Regions from separate parts of the Microbacterium sp. JZ37 genome, predicted to be linked through region 1. Evidence: predicted binding sites of a transcription regulator. Region 1 holds the regulator's gene; each other region holds the start of a gene.
The links. Region 1 encodes HspR, which represses chaperone genes until heat shock. Its sites were predicted from a motif close to AAGTTGAGTCNNNNNGACTCAACTT; they were not measured.

Region 1 (3,908 bases):
GAGGCGATCTTCCAGCAGCCGGTTCCCGGCACGACGGAGAGCACGATCCTCGAGGTCGTCGAGGTCGGCTACCTGCTGGGCGACGTCGAGCTGCGCCCCGCCAAGGTCGTCGTCGCCGTCCCGGCGGAATGACTCCCGGTCGGCCCCGCTGCGGCGGGGCCGACCGCTTTCCGGATCACGCGTAGAGCATTCGCAAGAAGAAGGTGCAGATGGCCAGTCAGGACTGGTTCGACAAGGACTTCTACAAGATCCTCGGCGTCGACAAGAACGTGAGCGACGCGGATCTGAAGAAGACCTACCGCAAGCTCGCGCGCAGGTACCACCCCGACTCGAACCCGGGCGACGCGGCTGCGGAGTCGCGGTTCAAGGAGATCAGCGAGGCGTACTCGGTGCTCTCCGACCCCGAGCAGCGCAAGGAGTACGACGAGCTGCGCGCGATGGGCTCGGGTGCGCGGTTCACCGCGCCCGGCGGCGCCGGCGGCGGGTTCGACGACGTCTTCAGCCGGTTCACGCAGCAGCGCACGGCGTCCCCGGGCGACTTCGACGACATCTTCTCGATGTTCTCCGGCGGGGGCGGAGGCTTCGGCTCCGGCCGCTTCGGGCAGTCGACGGGCGGGTACCGCGGCTTCGGCGGCCCCCAGCGCGGCGCCGACGTGCGTGCGCGCACGACGATCGACTTCACGACGGCCGCCAAGGGCGAGACCATCACGCTCCAGGGCGAGGACGGCAAGCCGTTCAAGGTCAAGATCCCCGCGGGTGTCGCGGATGGCCAGAAGATCCGCCTGCGCGGGCGCGGGCGTCCCTCGCCGGACGGAGGCGAGAGCGGCGACATCGTCGTCGAGGTCGCGGTCCGATCGCACCCCGTCTTCACGCGCGACGGCCTGAACGTCCGCGTGACCGTGCCGATCACGTTCACCGAGGCGGTGTTCGGCGCGACCATCGAGGTTCCGACGCTCGGTGGCGACCCCGTGAAGCTGCGTGTCGCCCCCGGCACGCCCTCCGGCCGCGTGCTCCGCGTCAAGGGACGCGGCATCGCGTCCAGCAAGGGCACGGGCGATCTCCTCGCCGAGGTGCAGGTGGCTGTGCCGTCGCATCTCGACGACGCCGCGCGCGAGGCGCTTCTCGCCTACCGCGAGGCCGAGCCGAAGGAGAACCCCCGCGCTGAGATGATGGCGAAGGCGAAGCAGTAGCCCGCTGCCGCCATCCGCCCCCGACACCTTCAGGAGGTGAGGACCATGCCGATCCCGGTCGACCCGGCCGACATCGACCCCGATGCGCCGATCTTCCCCATCGCGGCGGCTGCCGAGCTCGCCGCCATGCACCCGCAGACCCTGCGGCAGTACGACCGCATGGGCCTCGTCGTCCCCGGGCGCACGCGCGGCGGATCGCGGCGCTACTCGCTGCGCGACATCGACCAGTTGCGCGAGGTCGCGCGGCTGTCGTCCGAGGGTGTGCGCCTCGCCGTCATCGAACGCATCCTGCACATGGAGAACGAGGTGCAGGAGCTGCGCGGCCGTGTCCGGGAGCTCGAGCGCGAGCTGCGCGCCGAGCGCGAGCAGCGTCCGGGCGCGCGCGTGTTCGCGACGAGCGCGAACGGCGCGGTCGTGACGCTGCGTGCGGGCACCCGCGTGCGCCGTCAGACCGACGTCGTGCTCTGGCGTCCCACCGACTGACGCCCGCAGGCGCGCGCGGCCGTCAGGGCTCGATGCGCGAGTGCTCGCCGAGGCGGTGCCACGTGCGGTTGTGATAGACCAGCGCGTCGCCGGCGTCGCCCGGGTGGACGTCGCGCTCGATGTGCGACTGCAGTGCGTGGGCCGCGACGACCGTCGACGTGCCCGCATCCATCCGGTCGATGACCGCGCAGCGCACCCACGCGCGCACGCCCTCGTACACGGGCTCGCCCGTGGCCAGGCGCGTCCACGGGTGCTCCTGGGCGAAGCGGTCGACACCGCTCGCGGCGCCGAGCTTCGCCACCTCCAGATCGTGAGCGTCGAGGAAGTGCACGACGACGGTCTCGGCGCGCGAGAGAACGTCCGACGCCGACGACAGCGCCGAGATCGAGAACACCAGGAGCGGGGGCTCGGCGCTCACCGACGCGACCGAGGTCGCCGTCAGGGCGACGGGCCCGTCGCCGGCATCCGCCGTGATGACGGTGACGCCCCCGGGGTGCCCCCGGAAGAGGGCCTTGAAGTCGTCGGGCGACAGCGACGGCGCGAAGCCGTGGCGCGGGGTCTCGGCGGGTGCGTCGGCGGGCGACGCCTCAGACGCGCGCATCGGCCAGCTCCTCGCGCAGGATGGCCGCGCCCGCGCTGAGCGCGCTGAGCTTGCGCAGCGCGACCTCCCGGGGGAACGGCGCCATGCCGCAGTTCGTGCTGGGCACGAGCTTGTCCGCGTCCACATAGGCGAGCGCACGGCGGAGGGTGTCGGCGACCTCCTCGGGGGTCTCGACCGTCTCATCCGCGACGTCGATCGCGCCGAGCATGACCTTCTTGCCGCGGACGAGCTCGACGAGCTCGAGCGGGACGCGGGAGTGGTGGCACTCGAGCGAGACGATGTCGACGGCCGACCGCTGCAGAAGCGGGAACGACTCCTCGTAGTGGCGCCACTGCGAGCCGAGCGTCGCCTTCCAATCGGTGTTCGCCTTGATCCCGTAGCCGTAGCAGATGTGCACGGCGGTCTCGGCGCGCAGCCCCTCGCACGCGCGCTCGAGGGCGGCGACGCCCCAGTCCTTGACCTCGTCGAGGAAGACGTTGAAGGCGGGCTCGTCGAACTGGATGATGTCGACGCCCGCGGCCTCGAGCTCTCTGGCCTCCTGGTTGAGGATGGTCGCGAACTCCCACGCCAGCTTCTCGCGGCTCCGGTAGTGGGCGTCGTAGAGCGTGTCGACCATCGTCATCGGGCCCGGCAGCGTCCACTTGATCGGGCGGTCGGTGCTCGCACGGAGGAACGCCGCGTCGTCGACGAAGACGGGGCGCTCGCGGTGCACCGCGCCGACGACCGTCGGCACGCTCGCGTCGTAGCGGTCGCGGATGCGCACAGTCCTGCGCTGCGCGAAGTCGACGCCGTCGAGGTGCTCGATGAACGTCGTCACGAAGTGCTGGCGCGTCTGCTCCCCGTCGCCGATGATGTCGATGCCGCGGCGCGTCTGCTCCTGGACGGCGATGCGCATCGCATCCTGCTTGCCCTCGGTCAGCGCGGCGCCCTCGAGCTTCCAGGGGGACCAGAGCGTCTCCGGCTCGGCGAGCCACGACGGCTTGGGAAGGCTGCCGACGATCGAGGTCGGCAGGAGCGCGGGGGTCATGGATGGTCCTCCGGGGGTCATGCGACGAGAACGGGGTCGCCGGCGGTCCACTGCTCCAGCAGCTCGCGGTTCGGCTCGATGAAGTGCTCCTGCGCGTACTTCCCCTGCGTGACAGCGAGCTGGCTGCGCTCCTCGCGGTCGTAGGAGATCTGCGTCCGCGAGAAGTCCTGCGCGCCCAGGCTCGGGCGGTAGACGGCGGCGGCGGCCGAGTTCGCGTTGTAGATCTCGGGGCGGTAGATCTTCTGGAATGTCTCCATCGTGCTGATCGTGCTGATGAGCTGCAGGTTCGAGTAGTCGTTCAGCAGGTCGCCGCGGAAGTAGAACGCGAGCGGCGCGACGCTTCCGCGCGGCATGAAGTAGCGCACGCGGAGCCCCATCTTCCCGAAGTACTCGTCGGTCAGGGAGTGCTCGTCCTGCTGGTACTCGACGCCGAGGACGGGGTGGCTGTTCCCGGTCTGGTGGTAGGTCTTGCTCGTCGAGACGCTGATGCAGATGACGGGCGCCTGCGGGAAGCGCTGCCGGTAGACATCCGAGTCGAGGAAGTGCTGGAAGAGCCTGCCATGCAGGACGCCGAAGTCGCGGGGGAGCGCGGGCGCGCCCGTGCCAT
Region 2 (3,908 bases), 200 kb from region 1:
TCGTGGACGCCGATCGGGTCGACGTCGTCGCCGAGGCGGCGCATGCGGCCTTCGCGGAACGCGGCTTCCGGGCGCCGCACACCTTCACGGTGACGCCGTCGGAGGGCGCGCGTCGCGACGCGTAGCCAGCGCACAGGGAGAGGGGCAGATGCGATGAACTGGTCCGCGTTTGTTGGACTGGTCTAGTTGAAGCCTAGGCTGCGAGGGTCTGGGTCCGGTGTTGCGCCGGGCTCAGGCCCTCGAGTCGTTCGGTGATGCGGTCGTTGTTGTACCAGCGGATGTAGTCGTGCAGTGCGGTGTCGAGGGCTTCGATGCTGAGGTAGCGGACGTGGTGGAAGCACTCTTCCTTGAGGTGGCCGAAGAAGTTCTCCATGACCGCGTTGTCGAAGCAGTTGCCCTTGCGGGACATCGACTGTGTTGCGCCGGCGTCGGCGAGCAGCGCCCGCCAGGAGCGGTGCTGGTACTGGAATCCCTGGTCGGAGTGCACCAGCGGGTGCTGCCCGGGCTCGAGTGTTGCGATCGCCGCGGACAGCGAGCTGTTCGTCAGGTTCAGGTTCGGGGACCGGCTGGTCGAGTACGCGATGATCTCCCGGTTGCAGAGGTCCATCACCGGCGACAGGTAGAGCTTCTCGTCGCCGACGCGGAACTCGGTCACATCCGTGACCCACTTCTCATTCATCGTCTCGGCCGTGAAATCACGGTCCAGGATGTTCTCGGCGATCTGCCCGACCTCGCCCTGGTAGGACACATACCGCCGTTTCCGGCGGGATGTGGAGGCCAGACCGAGCTGACGCATCAGCTTCAGCACGGTCTTGCGATCGATCTGCCACCCGTCGTGCACCAGCACACGGTGCACGCGCCGATACCCGTAACGGCCCTTGTTCACGGTGAACACGTCCGTGATCGCGGCCTTCAGCTCCGCATACGGGTCCGGGGCGTCGCGGCGGGCCTGGTGATAGAAGAACGTCGACCGGGCAAGCCCGGCCGCGGCGAGCAGGTCGGTGAGGGAGTGTTCTGCCTTGAGGGTCACGACGGCGTTCACTTTGACCGTCGTTGCTGCTCCATCAAGGCCCGCAATTTTCCCAAGTACGCGACCTGCGCCTGCAGCCGCGCGTTCTCCCGCCGCAACCGCTCCAGCTCAGTCGCCTCGCTCGGGTCAGCGTTCCGTTCGGGTGGTCTGCCCGTGCGTTTGGGGCGCAGCGCGTCCTCGCCCTCGTTCCGGTATCTCCGCGCCCACGTCTCGATCAGCTTCGGAGACGACAGATCGAACTCGCGAGCCAGTTCCGCCTTGGTCTCGCCGGCGAGGAACCGGGTGACGATCTCGAGTTTGCGTTCGAACGAGTACGACGCCTTCGTCGGCTTCATCAGCAATGTCCTACCCTCACGCACCCGCCACCGGTCATAGAGCCGGCGCACCGGATTCAGACGCGATTCGAGTCGCGTGGCGACCGCATCCGGACCCCACCCGACCTCGAACAACGCTACCGCCGCCTCCCGCTGGTCATCGGACAGTGAACTACGTGGATGCATGAAACTGCTCCCTGGAAGTCGGAACTGAATTCAACAGTCCAACTTCCAGGGAGCAGTTCACGATCGCATCTGCCCCTCTCCCTGTGCGCGCGGATGATCCGGGGGATCAGGAGGTGAGCTCCGGGGCCGTCAGCGTCTGGCTGCTGTCGCCCGAGCGCTGCACCTCGATCTTGCGCGGCTTCGCCTTCTCGCTGATCGGGATGAGCACGCTCATCACGCCGTTCTCGTAGGTCGCCGTGATGCGCTCGGTATCGATGCCCTGGCCGAGGTTCAGCTGACGCATGTACGCGCCCGTCGGCCGCTCGCGCGTGATCCACTTCACGCCCTCTTCGCTGCGGCCCGTCCGCTGCGCGCGGATGGTCAGGAGCTGGCCGTCGACATCGATGTCGACGCTTCCGGGATCGATGCCGGGAAGGTCGGCGCTCAGCACGTAGTGGTCTCCGTCGCGGTAGAGATCCATCGGCATGAGGCGGGGGCCCTGGCGGTCGAAGAGCTGCTCGGCCACCCGGTCGAACTCACGGAACGGATCGAAGAACATCGCCATCGTGATCGTCCTCCTCTGTTCGCTCGGCGCTGTTCGCAACATCACCTTGAGTCGCATCGACTCATGTTTCAAATTAGCACTCTCAGGGGGAGAGTGCTAAAAGTGCGCTGTGAGCTCCCTTCGAGCTCGCTCGGAGCGGCGCGGGGAAGCGGATGACACGAGCGCGCGGTTGAATGGTCGGGTGACCCCGCGCCCCGATCCCGCCCTGTGCCGCGACCTCGCCGCCGACCTCTCGGCCGCGCGGTTCCGATCCGAGGCGCTGCGCGCGATGTGGGGAGTCGAGGCCGATGACGCGATCGGGCGCGGGCTCCGCGCCCCCGCCCTCCGGGCCATCCGCGAGCGCGACGACGCGCTCGCCGTCCTCGCGCGGCTGCTCGTCTTCGGCGTCGGGCAGCCGCTCGCCGCGGTCGACGCCGCGCTCCCCCGGGTCGGCGCCAGCGGGCTCGTCGCACTCGGACTCGCCGCGGTCGACGCCGACGTGGTCGCGCCGCTCGCGGTCATCCGCCCCCAGTCCTTCCACGACGACCGCGGTCCGGGCGAGTGGCTGCTCGCGAGCGATCTCGACGAGATCGCCCTGGGCGGGGGCGCGCTCGCGGAGGATCACGTGCTCGGCGCGGGCGGAGCATCCCTCACGCTGGCCGGTCTGCAGCTTCCGACTCCCGTGCGGACGGTCCTCGACCTCGGCACGGGGTGCGGCATCCAGGCCCTGCGCGCCCGTCGCTTCGCCGACCGGGTCGTCGCGACGGACATCTCCCGGCGCGCCCTCCGCTTCGCGGGGCTGAACGCGGCGCTCGCGGGCGCGACGGGCATCGAGACGCGGGCCGGGTCGCTGTTCGACCCCGTCGCCGGCGAGGTGTTCGACCGCATCGTGTCGAATCCGCCGTTCGTCATCACGCCGCGGGTCACGGGCGTGCCCGAGTACGAGTACCGCGACGGAGGGCTCGTCGGCGACGCGCTCGTGCAGCAGGTCGTCGCGGGCGTCGGCCGCCACCTCGCTCCGGGCGGAACCGCGCAGTTCCTCGCGAACTGGGAGACGAAGGACGGCGTGCCCGGGCTCGACCGCATGCGCGCGTGGGTCGAGGCGTCCGACGTCGCTCTCGAGGCGTGGGTGATCGAGCGCGAGGAGCTCGACCCGATCGCCTACGCCGAGATGTGGATCCGCGACGGCGGCACGACCCCTGGCAGCCCCGCGCACGACCGACTCCTCGACGCCTGGCTCGACGACTTCTCCGAGCGAGGCGTCACGGCGATCGGCTTCGGCTACGTGCTCCTGAGGAGAGCGGATGGCGCGCCGCGGCTCGCGCGCTATGAGCGCGTCACGCAGGCGATCCCGTCGGAGGGCGCGCTCGGCACGCATCTCGCGGCGGTGCTCGCGGCGCACGACCGCATCGCGCCGCTCCCCGACGCCGAGCTGCTCGCCCTGCGCCTGCGGGCGGCGCCCGACGTCACCGAGTCGCGTCACCACCTCCCCGGCGCCGCGGACCCCAGCGTGATCGAGCTGCGTCAGGGCGGCGGCTTCGGGCGCTCCGCGCAGGCCGACCCGGCGCTCGCCGCGCTCGTCGGCGCGTGCGACGGGGAGCTCGCCCTGGGGCAGATCGTCGCGGCGCTCGCGCAGCTGCTCGAGACGGACGAGGACGCGCTGCGTGCGGGGCTCCTGCCCGCCGTCCGCGAGCTCGTCCTCGACGGCTTCCTCGCCCCCGCCTGACCCCGCCCCCGGCCCCCGGGCCCGGCCCCGGCCTCCCGGTCCGTGAGACTAGCGCTCGTCGTCGAGACCAGTGCACCCGGCGCTGGCCTCGACGACGGACGCTAGTCTCGGGGCCGCCCTGCGACCGCC
Region 3 (3,908 bases), 1.4 Mb from region 1:
CAGCAGGTGCACGATCTGCGCGAGCTGCTGCTCGTCGAGCTTGCGGAAGAGCACGATCTCGTCGATGCGGTTGAGGAACTCGGGGCGCATCGACTCGCGCAGCCGCCCCATCACGCGGTCGCGCAGATCCTTCTCGTCGAACTCGCGCCCCGCGGCCGAGAAGCCGATCGCGCCCGAGCGCGAGGTCAGGAACTCCGAGCCGAGGTTCGAGGTCATCACGACGACCGTGTTGCGGAAGTCGACGGTGCGCCCCTGCCCGTCGGTGAGCCGCCCGTCGTCGAGCACCTGCAGGAGCAGGTTGAACACGTCGGGGTGCGCCTTCTCGATCTCGTCGAAGAGCACGATCGAGTACGGGTTGCGCCGCACGCGCTCCGTGAGCTGACCGGCCTCGTCGTATCCGACGTATCCCGGAGGGGCCCCGACGAGGCGCGAGACGGTGTGCCGCTCGCCGAACTCGCTCATGTCGAAGCGCACCACGGCGCTCTCGTCGTCGAACAGGCTCGCCGCGAGCGCCTTCGCCAGCTCGGTCTTCCCGACGCCGGTCGGCCCGAGGAAGAGGAACGACCCGACCGGGCGGCGGGCGTCGCCCATGCCCGTGCGACTGCGGCGGACGGCCTTGGCGACCGCCGTCACCGCATCGTCCTGGCCGATCACGCGGGCGTGCAGCTCCTCCTCGAGACCGGCGAGACGCTCGCGCTCGCTCTCGGTGAGGCGGTTCACGGGGATCCCGGTGGCGCGGCTGATGACGGCCGCGATCTCAGGCTCGTCGACGATCGCGCGGCCGGCTCCGTCGGCCGAGGTGGCATCGGCGAGGCGCGCCTGCACGGTCGCGATCTCGTCGCGGATGCGGGAGGCCTCCTCGTAGTGCTCGGCCGACACCGCGGCGTTCTTCTCCGCCTCGAGCTCGGCGAGACGCGCGACGAGCTCCTGCGTGTCGACGGGAGCGCCCAGACGCAGCCGCACGCGGGCGCCGGCCTGGTCGATGAGGTCGATCGCCTTGTCCGGCAGCACGCGGTCGGACAGATAGCGGTCGCTCAGCTCGACGGCCGCCCGCAGCGCGTCGTCGGTGTAGGTGACACGGTGGTGCTCCTCGTACGCCGGGCGGAGCCCCTCGAGGATCGCGATCGCGTCCGCGGGCGACGGCTCGCCGACCCGCACGGGCTGGAAGCGGCGCTCGAGCGCGGCGTCCTTCTCGATCTTGCGGTACTCGGAGAGCGTCGTCGCGCCGACGAGGTGCAGGTCTCCGCGAGCGAGACGCGGCTTGAGGATGTTGCCCGCGTCCATGGCTCCCTCTCCCCCGCCGCCGGCGCCCACGAGGGTGTGGATCTCGTCGATGAAGAGGATGAGCTCGCCCTTCTGCGCGGCGACCTCCTCCATCGTCTTCGTCAGGCGCTCCTCGAAGTCGCCGCGGTAGCGCGTGCCCGCGAGCATCGCGGGGAGGTCGAGTGCGACGACCCGGCGGTTCCGCAGCTGCTCCGGAACGGCTCCCGCGACGATGGCGGACGCGAGGCCCTCGACGACGGCGGTCTTGCCGACGCCGGCCTCGCCCACGAGCACGGGGTTGTTCTTCGTCCGGCGCGAGAGGATCTCGATCGTCTGCTCGATCTCGTCGGCGCGGCCGATGACCGGGTCGAGCGCGCCGTCCCGCGCGAGCGCCGTGAGGTCGGTGCCGTACTTCTCGAGCATCGATCCGCCCGCGGTCCGCCCTGCACCCTGCTCGGGCGCGGCCTGCGGGTCCACGCTCTCGCGCGCGCCCTGGGTGAGGGCCTCCGCGGTCACGCCCGAGCGTGCGAGGATCTGCCCGGCGGGCGTGTCCTGTGCGAGCACGAGGGCGAAGAAGAGGTGCTCGGGGTCCACATAGGTCGAGCCAGACGAGCGCGCGACCTGGAACGCGTGGAACAGCGCCCGCTGCACGGCCGCCGTCACCGCGGCGGCGTCGACGTGGGCCGAGGCACCCTCGCGCGGAAGGCGCTCCTCGGCCTCCCGTGCGATCGCCTCGGGGTCTCCGCCGACGCGCGAGATCGCGTCGGCGACGGTCGGGTCGCCGACGAGCACGTGGAGGACGTGCAGCGCGTCGAGCTCGAGCTGCCCGCGACCGAGGGCGTAGCGCCCCGCCCGCTGCAGGAGTTCCTGCGTGCGCGAGCTGAGGAAGCGGCTGAGATCGATCGAGCGGCTCGCGCGAGCACGCTCGCCCTGCAGATAGCGCGCGAGGAACTCGTCGAACGAGCTCGGCCCATCCTGGGGGAAGTTGTTCTCGGGCATGTCCCGGCATCTCCTTGAAAGTTGCGTCGTTCCCTATCAAGTATGGAACTTGAGTCGGAGTCTATCAAGATCAACGCGATCCCGTGCGCGCTATTCCCGCCCGCAAGAATCTGTCGAGCGACTTGCACAATCGAACGACTATCGATAGATTTCCGCTGTGATTCAACGAACGGAGCGACCGTGAGCAGAGCGACGATCCTCATCCTGCGCGTCGTCATCGCCCTCGCCCTTGCGGGCTCGGTCGTCGTGCAGGCGTTCCTCCTCCCGCTGATCTGGGTCGACCTCGAGGGCGTGGAGACCGCATCGCGGGTCGCCTTCGTGGTCATCCTCGGGCTCGGCGTCGCGACGATGCAGGTCTTCGGGGTGTGCGTGTGGCAGCTCCTCACCAGGGTCCGGCGCGGCTCGATCTTCTCGGAGTCGTCCTTCCGCTACGTCGACGTCATCATCGGGGCGATCGCCGCGGCCGCCCTGCTCGCCTTCGCGCTCGCGATCCTCCTCGCCCCGGGCAGCGCGGCCCCGGGTCTCGTCGGCCTCGTCTGCGGTGCGTCGCTCGTCCTCGGAGGGATGGCGCTGCTCGTCGTCGTCATGAAGGCGCTGCTGCGGCAGGCGATCGCGCGCGAGCACGAGGCGCAGGCCCTGCGGGACGAGCTCGGCGAGGTGATCTGAGTGCCGATCATCGTGGACATCGACGTCATGCTCGCCCGCCGGAAGATGTCCGTCGGCGCGCTCGCCGAGCGGATCGGCATCACCCCCACCAACCTCGCCGTGCTCAAGAACGGACGCGCCAAGGCCGTCCGCTTCGCCACGCTCGACGCGCTGTGCGAGGCGCTCGAGTGCCAGCCGGGCGATCTGCTCCGCTGGGAGCCCGAGGAGTGAGCCCGCGGCGCACGGCGTTTGCTTTCATGGACGCATGAGCGAGTTCTGGGCGGGCGTGCGCACGCTGCTGGAGGGGTTCGGCTGGTGGCGGCGAGATCCGCGCGTGATGGCGGCCGCGCTCATCCCCGCCGCGATCGTCGGCGCGGCGATGGCAGCCGCGCTCATCACCCTCGGAGCGCTCCTTCCCGCGATCGCCGAGGGCCTCACCCCCTGGGCGGAGGACTGGGCCGCGATCTGGACCATCCTCGTGCGCGTGCTCATCGGCGCCGCCGTGCTCGCGGGTGGACTCGTGGTGGCGGTGACGACGTTCACCGCCCTCACCCTGCTCGTGGGCGAGCCCTTCTACGACCGGGTCTGGCGCTCGGTCGAGGCCGCGCGCACGGGCTCCGTTCCCGAGAGCGCGTACGGCTTCTGGCGATCGGTCGCAGACAGCGCGTCGCTCATCGCCCGCGGGCTCGCGATCGCCGTCGCGAGCGTCGCGCTCGGGTTCGTCCCGGTGGTCGGCGCACCGCTCGCCGCCGTCGTCGGAGCCGCGCTCTCCGGCTGGGTGCTCTCCGACGAGCTCACGGCCCGTGCGCTGTCTGCGCGAGGCATCGGGGCGCAGGAGCGACGGGCCCTGCGGCGCGGCTCCCGCGCACGGGTCGCGGGATTCGGGATGGCGACGCACGTGTGCCTGCTCGTGCCCCTGGGCGCGATCGTCGCGATGCCGGCCGCCGTCGCCGGCAGCACGCTCCTCGCGCACACGCTCCTCGAGCGGCGCTCCGCTCAGT

Region 2: GC092_RS15980 (Hsp20/alpha crystallin family protein) is a predicted target of HspR. The motif match lies at 2,118-2,142, and genes of this name have one in related genera.
Region 3: GC092_RS05185 (ATP-dependent Clp protease ATP-binding subunit) is a predicted target of HspR. The motif match lies at 2,309-2,333, and genes of this name have one in related genera.

Annotation. Positions count from the first base shown of each region.
Region 1 covers NZ_CP045253.1:3,254,632-3,258,539, reverse strand. Annotated here, with positions in the region: gene GC092_RS15060 (nucleotide exchange factor GrpE) at 1-132, shown strand, start outside; gene GC092_RS15055 (DnaJ C-terminal domain-containing protein) at 210-1,190, shown strand; gene GC092_RS15050 (heat shock protein transcriptional repressor HspR) at 1,236-1,673, shown strand; gene GC092_RS15045 (flavin reductase family protein) at 1,696-2,274, opposite strand; gene GC092_RS15040 (methionine synthase) at 2,261-3,301, opposite strand; gene GC092_RS15035 (DUF1852 domain-containing protein) at 3,319-3,908, opposite strand, start outside.
Region 2 covers NZ_CP045253.1:3,459,145-3,463,052, reverse strand. Annotated here, with positions in the region: gene galK (galactokinase) at 1-125, shown strand, start outside; gene GC092_RS15990 (IS3 family transposase) at 194-1,042, opposite strand; gene GC092_RS15985 (helix-turn-helix domain-containing protein) at 1,039-1,365, opposite strand; gene GC092_RS15980 (Hsp20/alpha crystallin family protein) at 1,637-2,074, opposite strand; gene GC092_RS15975 (DUF7059 domain-containing protein) at 2,256-3,779, shown strand.
Region 3 covers NZ_CP045253.1:1,154,402-1,158,309, reverse strand. Annotated here, with positions in the region: gene GC092_RS05185 (ATP-dependent Clp protease ATP-binding subunit) at 1-2,262, opposite strand, end outside; gene GC092_RS05180 (DUF2975 domain-containing protein) at 2,443-2,928, shown strand; gene GC092_RS05175 (helix-turn-helix domain-containing protein) at 2,929-3,138, shown strand; gene GC092_RS05170 (EI24 domain-containing protein) at 3,173-3,908, shown strand, end outside; gene GC092_RS05165 (histidine kinase) at 3,904-3,908, opposite strand, start outside.